DNA from 4 places in the Chryseobacterium sp. KMC2 genome. Region 1 is predicted to be linked to each of the others. Evidence: riboswitches for the same ligand, from Rfam matches in the RefSeq annotation. Region 1 holds a riboswitch; each other region holds the start of a gene.
What was found. Region 1 has a riboswitch for S-adenosylmethionine ahead of JML65_RS17805 (TonB-dependent receptor plug domain-containing protein). Riboswitches for the same ligand answer to the same signal wherever they lie in the genome.
Positions count from the first base shown of each region.

Region 2: another riboswitch for S-adenosylmethionine. It lies ahead of JML65_RS04885 (SusC/RagA family TonB-linked outer membrane protein); the one in region 1 lies ahead of JML65_RS17805 (TonB-dependent receptor plug domain-containing protein).
Region 3: another riboswitch for S-adenosylmethionine. It lies ahead of JML65_RS13335 (TonB-dependent receptor plug domain-containing protein); the one in region 1 lies ahead of JML65_RS17805 (TonB-dependent receptor plug domain-containing protein).
Region 4: another riboswitch for S-adenosylmethionine. It lies ahead of JML65_RS05640 (alpha/beta fold hydrolase); the one in region 1 lies ahead of JML65_RS17805 (TonB-dependent receptor plug domain-containing protein).

Region 1 covers NZ_JAESIT010000016.1:107,411-110,626, reverse strand. The annotation lists gene JML65_RS17810 (outer membrane beta-barrel family protein) at 1-1,432, opposite strand, end outside; SAM-I-IV-variant riboswitch at 1,553-1,650, shown strand; gene JML65_RS17805 (TonB-dependent receptor plug domain-containing protein) at 1,942-3,216, shown strand, end outside.
Region 2 covers NZ_JAESIT010000003.1:177,956-181,171, forward strand. The annotation lists gene JML65_RS04880 (hypothetical protein) at 1-974, shown strand, start outside; SAM riboswitch class I at 1,262-1,359, shown strand; gene JML65_RS04885 (SusC/RagA family TonB-linked outer membrane protein) at 1,443-3,216, shown strand, end outside.
Region 3 covers NZ_JAESIT010000010.1:68,072-71,287, reverse strand. The annotation lists gene JML65_RS13345 (AraC family transcriptional regulator) at 1-27, opposite strand, end outside; gene JML65_RS13340 (T9SS type A sorting domain-containing protein) at 173-1,219, shown strand; SAM riboswitch class I at 1,392-1,497, shown strand; gene JML65_RS13335 (TonB-dependent receptor plug domain-containing protein) at 1,592-3,216, shown strand, end outside.
Region 4 covers NZ_JAESIT010000003.1:331,508-334,723, forward strand. The annotation lists gene JML65_RS05635 (MGH1-like glycoside hydrolase domain-containing protein) at 1-925, opposite strand, end outside; SAM riboswitch class I at 1,113-1,220, shown strand; gene JML65_RS05640 (alpha/beta fold hydrolase) at 1,280-2,218, shown strand; gene JML65_RS05645 (ACT domain-containing protein) at 2,223-3,216, shown strand, end outside.

The sequences.
Region 1 (3,216 bases):
AAATACTCGGTAAACTGATTTTTCTGTTATAGTTTGCCGCAACATACACCTGATTCATCATGCTATACTGAATGCTGGCATTTGGGAAAAACTTAAACTTATTAAAAGGAATTAAATCATCCTGAACAAGTTTTTTATCTTTGTTAATGTATCTTGTTACTCCGGAAATATCATAGTTTTCAGCACGTCCTCCTAATGTAAAATCAAACTTCTTAAGTTTTGCCTGAAATTCTAAATAGGTAGATGCGGTTTGTCTTTGATATTCTAAATTGGTCAACCCAAAGCTTTTAGTATCATAATCCTGTCTTTCATATAACCCTCCTGCACTTAACTTTCCACCATCAAGAAGTTTAATGGGTTGTGAGTAATCAACTTTGAAGTTGGCTATTCTCATATCCGATTTGTTGTTGAGAATATCATTCCCTCCTGCATAGGCAAAAGGTTTCCCATTTTCTGTATAAAAACCTTCCCGAAAGAAATTATCCTGAGAAAACTTGGTATCAGACTTTGTATAGCCAAACTGAAAATCCAGCTTTTGGGACTTGTCTGCAAAACGCTTTTGATAGGTCACCACAGCTTCTTGTCTCAGGCTGTTGGTACGTGCTGCATCAAAAGCATCAAATTTAGCTTCTTTATAAACATCAGGATCCTGGCTGACAAGGAGATCAGCAAGACCATTACTTAGAGTATAGTTATCATTATTATTGTGGTAAATGTCGTAGTTAAGCAATAATCTGTCCTGCCCAAGCTCAAAGGTTACCCCTGATTTTGCAAAATATCCACGGGCATATCGGTCCGTATTTCCAGACAGAAGGTTGTCCTGCTGAGTATTAAGCATACTTTCACGATAGTTTTGGCCAACATTAAGCTGCCATCCGAAGAGTTTATTTCTGGCGTTGAGGTTAATTGAGTTAGTTACCCTGTTTCTATACTTATCATAGTTTGTGAACGTATAATTTCCGGAATAAGTAGCTGTTAAGTATTTATTGGCATTTTTATTCGTAACAATATTCATGATGGCTCCTCCGGAGGTTGCCGGAAATTCTGCGCCCGGTTGGGTAATCACTTCAATTTTCTCTACAGAATTGGCAGGCATGCCTTCAAGAAATGAGTTTAATTCATTAGAAGTAATGTTTAAAGGTCTTCCGTTAAGATAAACATCCAGCATTTTTCCCTGATACATCATTCCCGCGATGTCTGTGGCTACAAGTCCCGGAAGTTTTTTAATCCCTTCCAACACATTCCCATTGTTGAGCTGAGGCTGTTCAGAGAAATCAAAAACAGTACGGTCTGCTTTTTGTTCAACTGCTTTTTTAGTTTTGGTGATCACTACACCGTCAATTTGTTTTTCTTTAGGCTGGTTATTATTTTTTTCCTGAGAAAAAATAAAAACTGAGCTTACAAGTGATAAAGCGAATACAGTTTTTTTCATAATGTTTTTTACTACTATTCCGTTAGACGCTCAAAAGGAGAATTTGTTACGATAAAATGATGGAAATTAATTTTTTATGTCAAATATTTTTTTATTTCTGAAATAATTATATCTTTGCCAGGTAATTATCAAGAATCTCTAGATGGGATAGCAACCTGCAAAAACAAGCAAGGTGCTGCAATCGATAAGCCGGATCTTCCGGAAAAAATGTTTATCATTCTATCATTTCTCCCATCTTGAATTTTTGTTTTAAAGTTAAAATCAATGTTTAAAGACACGGGAAATCTCATTACACATGTCAATTTTTATTCCTCAGATCATGAAGGCGGACTTCATTATTCTGATATGTTCTCATGCCATTTCTACATGGGCATGCGTTGTTGTTTCTAGCCTTTTCCATTTCTAAAAAATAATACCAACATTTCAAACATTTATGCTAACCTTAAAATTTAAGGTTACAGGATTTGTAGTGCTTAAAAGTAAATCCTCACAACAAAAAAATAAAACACATGTATCATTTCAATAAAAAAATCCTTATCACTTCAGCTGCCTTTATTACAACATTTTATTACGCGCAGTCTGATACAGTACAGTCCAAAAAAATAGACGATGTGGTCATCCTGGGATCGCGAGGTTCCGGAAGATCATTAACTGATACTCCGGTTCCGGTAGATATCATTAATATTTCAAAAATTCTAAAACAAAGTCCTGTCAATAATATCAGCCAGGCTTTAAACTATATCGTTCCCTCATTTTCATCTACTTCACACACCGTTAATGATGGTACTGATTTCGTAGATCCTGCCCTTTTAAGAGGCTTGGGTCCGGATCAGGTTTTGGTGTTGCTCAACGGAAAAAGACGATATCAGTCTTCTTTGATTAATGTAACACTTACTCCGGGAAGAGGTTCTGTAGGAACCGACCTTAATGCAATTCCTGCTTTTGCTTTAGATAAGATAGAGGTGTTAAGGGATGGCGCTTCCGCTCAATATGGATCTGATGCCATTGCCGGTGTTGTTAACCTGGGGCTGAAAAAAAGATTGGGACTTTCCGGACAGGTATTTTTAGGAGGATATGCTTCACCTGTTGCTAATAATTTTTCGGGAGGAGTTGACGGGCAGACCATTTCTGTGGATCTTAATTACGGAGCAAAAATCGGAAAAGCCGGTTTTTTTAATATTACAACCTCTGCACAATACCGCGATCCTTATTCCAGAGCCGGTGTTCGGGAAGGAGACATTTTCAATGCTTACAACGCTGTCAATTACAGAGCTTTGCAGGATGGTGTTAATATTGATGGGCTGTATAAGAATATCAAAAACACGTCCAATACCCAGCAGATCATCAGTACCATTAAACAATATGCAACAAAAGTAGATTATTTCTCCTCCGGTTTTCAGTCTCAGATTTCCAATGCAAACAGTATTTCTGACCTTCAGGGGCTATTAGGCGGTGATTTTACCAGTCAGGAGCTTGCTTACAGGGGACTGGAAAGAAAAGACTTCAGTCTTAGAGCCGGGCAGTCTAAATTACAGTCGGCACAGCTTTTCTTTAATTCTGAAATACCGGTTAATGACGATTGGAAAGTCTATTCTTTTGGGGGATACAGCTACCGTCTTGGAAATGCTGGCGGTTTTTATCGCCTTCCAAATAACGAAAGAAACATCAATGCGGTTACTCCTAATGGATATCTGCCTCAGATTGAAGCGACAGTGAATGATTATTCCCTTGCAGCAGGAATTAAAGGAAAATGGAGTGGCTGGAACGTAGATTTCAGTAATACA
Region 2 (3,216 bases), on a different contig from region 1:
GGCCAAAAGTTGCCTTGACTTCTCAGACGGATGGGGCTACCATCCCTTCACCGGCTGCGGGATTACTTGTATACAATTTGGGAACCGCAGGGCTAGGCTATGTCGGTTACGTATTTTGGAACGGAACTGAATGGAGAACATTCAATAATGGTTCTCTTGCGCCTGGAACTTTAGGATCTATTACCTGTAACGGAGTAACACTTTCTCCAGGAACCTATACGGCCGGAACTCCCTATACCGGAACAATGACTGTTCCTTACACCGGAGGAAACGGAGGGGTCTATCCGGCACAGACTGTGGGACCTGTAAATGGTCTTACGGCAACACTGGCTGCTGGAAATTTTAATGTAGGATCAGGAATTCTTAGCTATACAGTGTCAGGTGTACCTACGGCTTCCAGCCCTACACTGACTACTTTTGCGTTAAATATTGGCGGACAGACCTGTAGTGCAACAGTAGGAGCCGGAGCTGTGATTGCTCCCGGAGAGCTGGTTTATTATCATTCTTCAATTCCGCGCAAGACAACATCATTTCTTTTAAGCCAGTTTCTTAATGATCTTCCCGTTATCAATAATACGTTCAGAGTGGATGCTTTTATTACTGCTCCCAATGCATTTGACTCAAGCGGGGCAACTACTAATTTTGATCCGCGTCTTTATAATATCACTACTGCCAATGCGAAAGTATGGGTTTCTGAAGTGTCTACCCATACAGGTGACTCACATGGCGCTAACTTATTAATTTTCCCTAATAATTATGCACAGTTTGATGATGGGGTTTATCTTACCTATGGAAGAAACGAAACGGTAACTTTTGATATTACTACTGCTGACAACAAATGGTACAGAGTGTACTATGCACTCCGTATAGATAACAAATCTTTTACAAGTGCAGGGAATGGTAATACGACTTCAGATTCCAATACTTCAGATAATACACTGGAGGTTTTTGTATCCATCCAGAGACTTTACTGATCTTAATAAGTGAGTTATTATTTGTAATTCCTAAAAAATTCTTACTCAGATAAAATTTAATGACGCCATTGGCGTCATTTTTTTATTTCCATGCACACAGAGTGTATTGATTCAATTATTATTAATGATATTTCTCATGTTTGCTAAAGTGTCAATTTTTATAAGTCCTTATTTTATCGGCTTTTTAATAAAATATTAAGTTAATTTTTGAAAAATTATCATGAAAAATTATAAGTCTACTTGTTTTGTAGACTAAATATTTCTAGATTTGCAGACATATTTCGATCGGCTTATAAAGAAAGATGGAGGGAACTGACCCAATGAAATCTTAACAACCTGCTCTCGCGCAAGGTGTTACATTCAGCCTTTAAAGGAAAAATAAGCATTAGGTTTATCGTATTTATCGATGCCCTTTGCTGTATTATCTGCAAAGGGCAAAATTTTAATATATGATAAACAAAATTGATTATGATTAATAAAAATTTGATTAGCTCAAAAATTTGGATTCCCCCTGTAGCGGTATTCTTTTTAGGAATAGGAAGCTTAAGCGGACAGAATACCAAGGCTAAAAAAGATACACTCAATGAGAAGGAGCTTGATGAAGTGGTGGTGGTAGCCTATGGGAAGGCTAAAAGAACCAGCTATACCGGTTCTGTGGCAACTATTTCCAGTGATAAAATTAACAACAGACCTGTTACCAATATTACAAAAGCATTGGAAGGACAGGTTGCAGGAGTGCAGACAACAAGTTCTTCCGGACAGCCGGGATCTACAGCAACAATCAGGATCCGAGGAATTGGTTCTATCAGTGCATCCAGCGATCCTTTATATGTGGTGGACGGAATTCCTTTTGACGGAAATCTAAACTCTATAAGCCCTAATGATATAGAATCAATCAGTGTACTGAAAGATGCTACGGCAAGTGCTCTTTATGGATCAAGAGGGGCGAACGGGATCATCATTATTACGACTAAATCCGGTAAAAAAGGAGAAGCCCGAATCAATTTTAATATGAGCCAGGGTTTTTCCACCAGAGCAGTAAAAGATTACGAACAAGTCAATACGGATCAGTATTTCCAACTGTATTGGGAAGCATTGAGAAACGGATACAGATCTAGCCAGATCAATGGACAGCAGGCAGCTCAGATGGCTACCAATAATCTTATTTCTGAGCTGGGTATTAATCCCTATGGAGCCAATTATTCAAAACCTGTAGGTACAGACGGAAAACTATTATCCGGAGCGACACCTTTATGGAATGATGACTGGAGAGATGTTTTACAGAGAGTGGCTTCGAGAAATCAGGTAGATCTGGATATCAGTGGAGGAAGTGAAAAAAGCAATTACTTTTTCTCATTGGGATATCTTGATGATAAAGGGATTGCCATTGAATCTGGATTTAAAAAATACAGCACAAGGTTAAAACTCAATTCTGAAGTTAAGAAATGGCTGAATGTAGGGGTAAACCTAAGTTATACCAACAGTATTCAACAGGCTCCTACGTCTTCAGATTCCAATACAAGCAATGTTATCCAGGCAGCAAGATCTGTTCCTTCATTCTATCCTTATTATGAGAGAAATCCGGATGGGTCTTATGTATTGGATGGTGCCGGAAACAGAATTTACGATTTTGGAAAATACAGGCCTACCAACGCTCTTCAGAATCAAAATCTGGCAGCAACTTTACCTTTAGATAAAAACGAAAATAAAGAAGATAACTTCTCCGGAAAAGGTTTCATGGATTTCACATTCTTACCTGAATTGAAGTTCAGAACCAGCTTTTCTGTAGATTTGGTCAACTATAATGGACATTATTACTCAAACCCGCTTATCGGGCAGGGTAGTGAGATTGGAGGATCGGTCACAAAGTCAAACAGCAGAACTTTATCGTATACCACGAGTAACATTCTGACTTTTGATAAAAAATTCGGAAAGCATCACTTTAATGTGTTGGCAGGTCAGGAATTTTATAAATATGATTATCAAACAATTTCCGGGACCAGAAGTCAGTTTTCACTTCCCTACTACTATGAGCCGGATGCTGCCGCTTTATTGGGAAGTTTCAGTGGAAACAGTGATAAGGTCAGCCTGCTAAGTTACCTTGGAAAAGTGGAATATGATTTTAATAATACCTATTTCCTGTCAGCTTCAGGAAGAGCCGATGGTTCTTCAAGATTCTTTAAGGATAACCGTTGGGGGAAATTCTGGTCTGTAGGAGGTTCATGGAAAATCTCTAATGAGG
Region 3 (3,216 bases), on a different contig from region 1:
TATCTTTTCTTCTTCTAAATTACTCATAATCAGTGTTATTTTTGATGGTGTTCATATATAACTCCTATATCGGATAACTAAAAGTTGGAAAATGATAACTCTGAATTAAACGGGTAAGCTACTTTTGCGCAAAATTAAATTAAATTTAGAATAATTAAAAATAATATTGATTATGTTTGAAAATCTATATTTTGTGATGAGAAAACTAAGCGCGGGAATGATGCTGATACTCATCGCTTTGAATGGTTTATATGCGCAGGGAAATCCTCAAAATTGTACCAATGCAGACCCTGGAAATAATCCTGGAGATGTAGGATGTGTGAAATTTACTTACCAAGGCCAAACGGTTTCCTATACGACTGTAAGAGCTAATGATGGAAAAATATGGCTGCAGCAGAACCTGGGAAGCTCTAAAGTAGCCTCTTCTCTGGATGATGAAGCTTCATATGGAGATTTCTTTCAGTGGGGAAGATGGGATGACGGCCATCAGTTAAGAAATTCAGCCACAGTTTCTGCTCCTACTCCTAACAGGCCGGACGGCTTAGCAGGGGTGAGCTCGTACATCATAGGAACACCCGCGTGGTGGTCTACTCTTGAAGCTAATGATGAATGGACCGCAAAGAACATAGATGGGCTGGGAAAGACAGTGGGTGTAGACCCATGTAAGGCAATAGGTGCCGATTGGAGAATGCCAACACAGGCAGACTGGGCAAGTATTGTTAGCCTTGAAAGTGTTACGGCCCCCGCAAGCGCTTACAGCAGTCATCTGAAATTGCCTGCAGGAGGATATCGCAGTTCTTCAGACGCTGGTTTTACTTTTGTAGGAAAGAGAGGGTATTTCTGGAGTTCGGATGTATCCGGGCTTGGAGGGAAATATCTGTACGTAGGGACCATCAGTGCTAATGCCTCAGCAGGGGCACCCAGAGGGCAGGGAGCATCAGTAAGATGTATTAAACCTACCTCGGCACTTGCTACTTCGGAGGTAAGACTAAATCATAACAGCATAGGGATGTATCCCAATCCAACAAAAGGAATTCTTACCATTAAAGCAGATTCCTCGATTGAAAGTATAATGATAACGAATACAGTAGGACAAAAGATGGAGGCCGGGTTTTTAAATGATCAGGTTAATATGACAGGACTTCCGGACGGTTTATACATTGTAGAAATAAAATTAAAAAACGGACAGACCGTTTCTAAAAAGATTATTAAAGGATAAGCAGTTTTCTTGTAGAATCACTGTATTCCCTTTACATAAAATAGTTCACTTCAATTACAATTACTTTTATTAGGGAGGCTTATGAAATTTTTCATAAGCCTTTTTTATGCTGCGTTTGCAAATCGTAAAAACGGCTTTTGCATATTGAAAAAAATAGTCTACTTTTGCAGTAGATTTATCAAGAAAGGTGGAGGGATTTGGCCCAAAGAAACCTTAGCAACCTACACAATTCCAGAAGTGTAAAGGTGCTAATTCCAACCCGATGGGGGAGATAATTGAAGTCAATATTCTTATATGAATTCCATTTCTTGAAGTCTTGTGTGTCTGAGGATTGATTCTCGGAATGTATAATAATTTTTGCAGGAACAAAAGATGAAAAAAGTAAGCATAGCTGTATTATTGCTTGGCACCATTGGGATCGCTGCCCAGGAACAGGAAGAAAAAGGAAAACAAATTGAAGATATTATCATCGTAGGAAATCGTAATGTTAAAAGGACAAAACTTGAAACACCGGTTCCCGTAGATGTTATTAATATTGAAAAAATACAGAAAGCATCCCCCCAAATAACGGTTCAGGATTTATTGAACTATGTTATTCCCTCATTTAATTCCGTAAGACAGTCTGCTTCTGACGGAACCGAGCATATTGATCCTGTAACATTAAGAGGAATGGGCCCGGATCAGGTCTTAGTATTGGTTAATGGAAAAAGAAGACATACCACTTCTTTGGTCAATTATCAAAATACCGTTGGAAATGGTTCTGTGGGAACAGATTTGAGTACAATTCCTGTTATTGCTATTGAAAAAATTGAAGTATTAAGAGATGGGGCGGCAGCTCAGTATGGCTCTGATGCCATTGCGGGAGTAATCAATATTATACTCAAAAAAAATGCAGGCGCTTCAGCAAGTATTACTTACGGATTAAGCGGAAGGAATGATGGAGACACCTATCAGGCAGGAGTTAATTATGGGGCTTCATTAGGAAAAAAAGAAGGGTATGTCAATCTTTCATTACAGCTAAGCCACAGAGGGAAAACAACGAGGACTCAAAATCATGATTTGGATATTTTCGGAAATAATTTTGCGTATCCTTTCGCAGATGATCCGGAGGCGGCAAGAGCTGCAGATGATGAGGAAATTAGAAAAAGAGGTTTAACCCGTGACGATTTCAACTTTCAGATCGGAGATGCACAGATCAAGCAGGCGCAGCTGTTTTTTAATTCAGAATATCCTTTTAATGATCATTTTAAACTCTATTCATTTGGTGGTTTCAGTATCAAAGAGGGAAAAGGATATGGCTTCAGAAGGCTTCCCAGTGAAACGTTTAATGTTGTTTCATCACTTTATCCCAACGGATTTCAGGCGGAGCTGGGATCTCAGGTATATGATATCTCTTATGCTGTCGGAGCAAAATATAATGTAAACAACTGGCTTTTTGATGTAAGCAATACGTTTGGAAACAATACTTTCAATTATAACGTAAGCAATACGAATAATGCTTCTTTAGGAGCAAAATCACCGACCCGATTTTATGCCGGGGCACACAGTTTTCTGCAAAATACCCTTAATCTTGACGTCTCTAAAAATATAAACCGGTTTAATATAGCATTTGGAGGTGAATTCAGATTTGAACAATATCAGATTAAATCCGGAGATCCTGCATCCTATACCCAATATGATGTCAACGGAAATGTAGCAGGTACGGGATCAACAGTGATAGGAGCAGGGGGATCACAGTCATTCATCGGCTTTTCACCGGATAATACCTTAAAAAAAGACAGGCATTCTACAGCGGTATATGCTGATATATCTTATGATTTGGATAAAAAGCTGAATATTGATGTTGCGGCAAGATTTGAAAGCTATTCTGATTTTGGAAATACCCTGAATGGAAAACTCGCCGTACGATATGAGTTTTTAAAAAATTATGCGGTAAGAGCAGCTGTAGGAACGGGCTTCAGAGCACCTTCTCTGCAACAGCAGTATTTCAACAATTC
Region 4 (3,216 bases), on a different contig from region 1:
TGAATTCAAAAATCTTACATTCTCCGGATTCAATAAATTCGTCAATCAGAAAAGAAGCTTTTGTTCCCCTCCTCTCAGGATTTACAGTGTCTCCCTGGTGAATAATGAAATCATTAATACCATCTTTGAAATAAGTATTTTCAGTTTTGGGAGCTCCATAAAGCTTAGAAGTATTGGTTTCATTATCACAAAATACACTTTGTGCGTTTCCGTTTCTGGAGTATAGCTTTTTAATTGAAATACTGTCATGACCAATACTAATACTTCCATCATGAGAAGTATGCATTTCACCTCTATAAGTATTGTATCCCCATTTCCAATTGTTTCTGAACCAGGCTGTTGGTGCTACTACAATAGGGGCAGCGTGCTGACTTCGGTTACATACCGTAACCCTTGCCAAGATATCATTATGGTCAGCCTTACAGTATTCAATGAAAATATCAAAATATTCATCGTTGTTGAAGATTCCGGTATCAAAAATTTCATATTCCGGTTCCTTTTTGCTGCGTCTGCCGTTTTCTGTGACAAGATCATCATAAGGAAATGCATTGATCGGATATTTGTAAACCATTTTCATATAGCTATGAGTAGGAGTATTATCCAGATAATAAAATATTTCTTTGATGTCTTCACCATGGTTTCCCTGAGGATTGCTCAGTCCAAAGAATCGCTCTTTTACAATTTTATCTTTCTTGTTCCAAAATGAGAATGCAAAACAGAACAGCTGCTTGACATCGGAAATACCGGCAATACCTTCTTCGCCCCAACGGTAAGCATAGCTCTCCGCATTGTTATGATTGGTAAAGTTCCAGGCATTTCCATTTGAGCTGTAATCTTCACGTACATTTCCCCATTGCCGGTTGCTTACGTAAGGTCCCCAGTTTTTCCATTTGGAATCTTGTAATCTTTCTTTTTCGGAGGTCATATATCATCATTTTCCATACGAAGTTAGTTTTTTTGAAAAGTAATTCCAATTCCTATCATCTGAATAATTCTTAATATAGGCTTGAAACACTTGTATTTATGGGGATATTAAAATATTAAATTAATTTTTTTTTGAAATTAAAAGAAAAAAACTACCTTTGCACCATTCGTTCATTCAAATATTGAAAATGTTATCAAGAAAGGTTGAGGGATTAGACCCTATGAAACCTTAGCAACCCTTTGTGCAAGCAAAGAAGGTGCTACGTTCTACCAAAATTATTTTGGACAGATAACTTACTGAAGTTCTTTTCAGCCATTTCCTGTGGCATTTTCAATTGTATTAAAAATAATAGAATTGAAAACAGAACTAAACTATATTAATCTTTCGTATCAAACCCATTCCAAAAAGGAATACCATATCCCGTTGAGCTATGAGCTTTTCGGGAAAGACTTGTTCACTGCACCTATTATTTTAATCAATCATGCGCTGACCGGAAACTCAAATGTATCCGGAGAAAAAGGCTGGTGGAAACAATTAATTGGCGACGGTCAGGTAGTTGATACAAAAAAGTACACAGTTCTATGTTTTAATATTCCCGGAAACGGCTACGATAATTTTTTAATTGAAGACTATGAAGATTTCACTCCTGCAGATATTGCCAATATCTTTTTGAAAGGACTGGAAATTTTACATATCGAAAACCTATATGCCATTATTGGAGGCTCCTTAGGAGGAGGGATTGCTTGGGAAATGCTTTCCAAGAAGCCCGAGCTTGCAGAAGTATTTATCCCTATTGCCTGTGATTTTAAAACTCATGACTGGCTTCATGCACAATGCCTTGTTCAGAAATTTTTACTGAATGATAAAGATGAACCTCTGCAAAAAGCCAGAATCCATGCCATGTTGTGCTATCGGACTCCACAATCACTCAATGACAGATTTCAAAATAAATACAATAAGGATAAACAACGCTTAGAATCGGAAGACTGGCTGGTTTATCACGGAAATGCTTTAAACGATAGATTTAGTTTAAAAGCGTACAGGCTGATGAATCATCTATTAATGAATATCAATACAGAAGAAGCTATGCTGGAGAAAATCCAGGCCCGAATGCACATGATCTCCGTTGATACAGATTTATTCTTTCCTGCTTCTGAAATCCGAATGTGTTTTGAAAGACTGACAGAGAAAAATAAGAATGTTTCTTATCACGAGATCCAATCAATACATGGGCATGATGCCTTCCTAATGGAATACCAACAATTAAATACTATCATAAAAAATATTTTATAGACTCATGAAAAATGCTAACGAAATAAAATTTTTGAAGAACAGATCAATCATTAAATTTGAAGGAGAAGATTTCCTTGGAGAAATCGGAATTGACGGACGAATTTTTAAAGCGCTTACTTTAGCGCGTATAAGTGTGGGAGTGATTTCCCAACAAGCTATAGAAAACGGAATCTCTATTTTGGTTCAGGAAAATGATGCAGAAAAAGCAGTAGCTTGCCTTATCGATGAATTTGAAGCAGAAAGAAAATCAGGGAAAGTTTCCCAAATCTACAGTATCAATAATGTTTCTGTACTTGGATTTGTAGCAGAAGATTTCAATAAAGTTCTTGCTGAGCTGGCCAGAAATAATGTCTTCCCATTGCTTTTAAACCAGGTATCAGGAGAAAACAGGGTAAACATCGTTGTAACCTCTTCACAGGACGAAAAAACCAGAAATATTTTAGAATCTGAAATATTCAAAAAACCAAAGACTGTTCATCTGGCTATTATCGGTCACGGAAATGTGGGGAAAACACTCATTGAGCAGGTTCTTCAATCTTCAGAAGAAATTAAAAGACGTAAGAAAATAGATCTTAAAGTAGTTGCAGTAGCCAATTCAAAGAAGATTGCTTTCAATAAAAAAGGTTTTGATGCGAATTGGAATGATGAGGTTTTGACTGCAGAGCACTCCTCAAATGTACAGGAACTCATCAGATTCTCTAACGAAAATCAATTGGAAAATCTGATTGTTGTGGATAATACAGCAAGTAAAGATTTTGTGAAAAACTACCATGCCCTGGCAGAAAACGGATTTGACCTGGTTTCTTCCAATAAGATCTTCAACACACTTCCTATTGAAGAATATCGTAAACTAAGATATACGTTGAGTAAAAACAACAGACGATATTTGTATGAAACAAATGTAGGAGCGGGTCTTCCGTTAATTGACACGATCAAATTACTACACCTTTCAGGAGAAAATATCACCAGAATCAAAGGTGTATTCTCAGGTTCGCTGA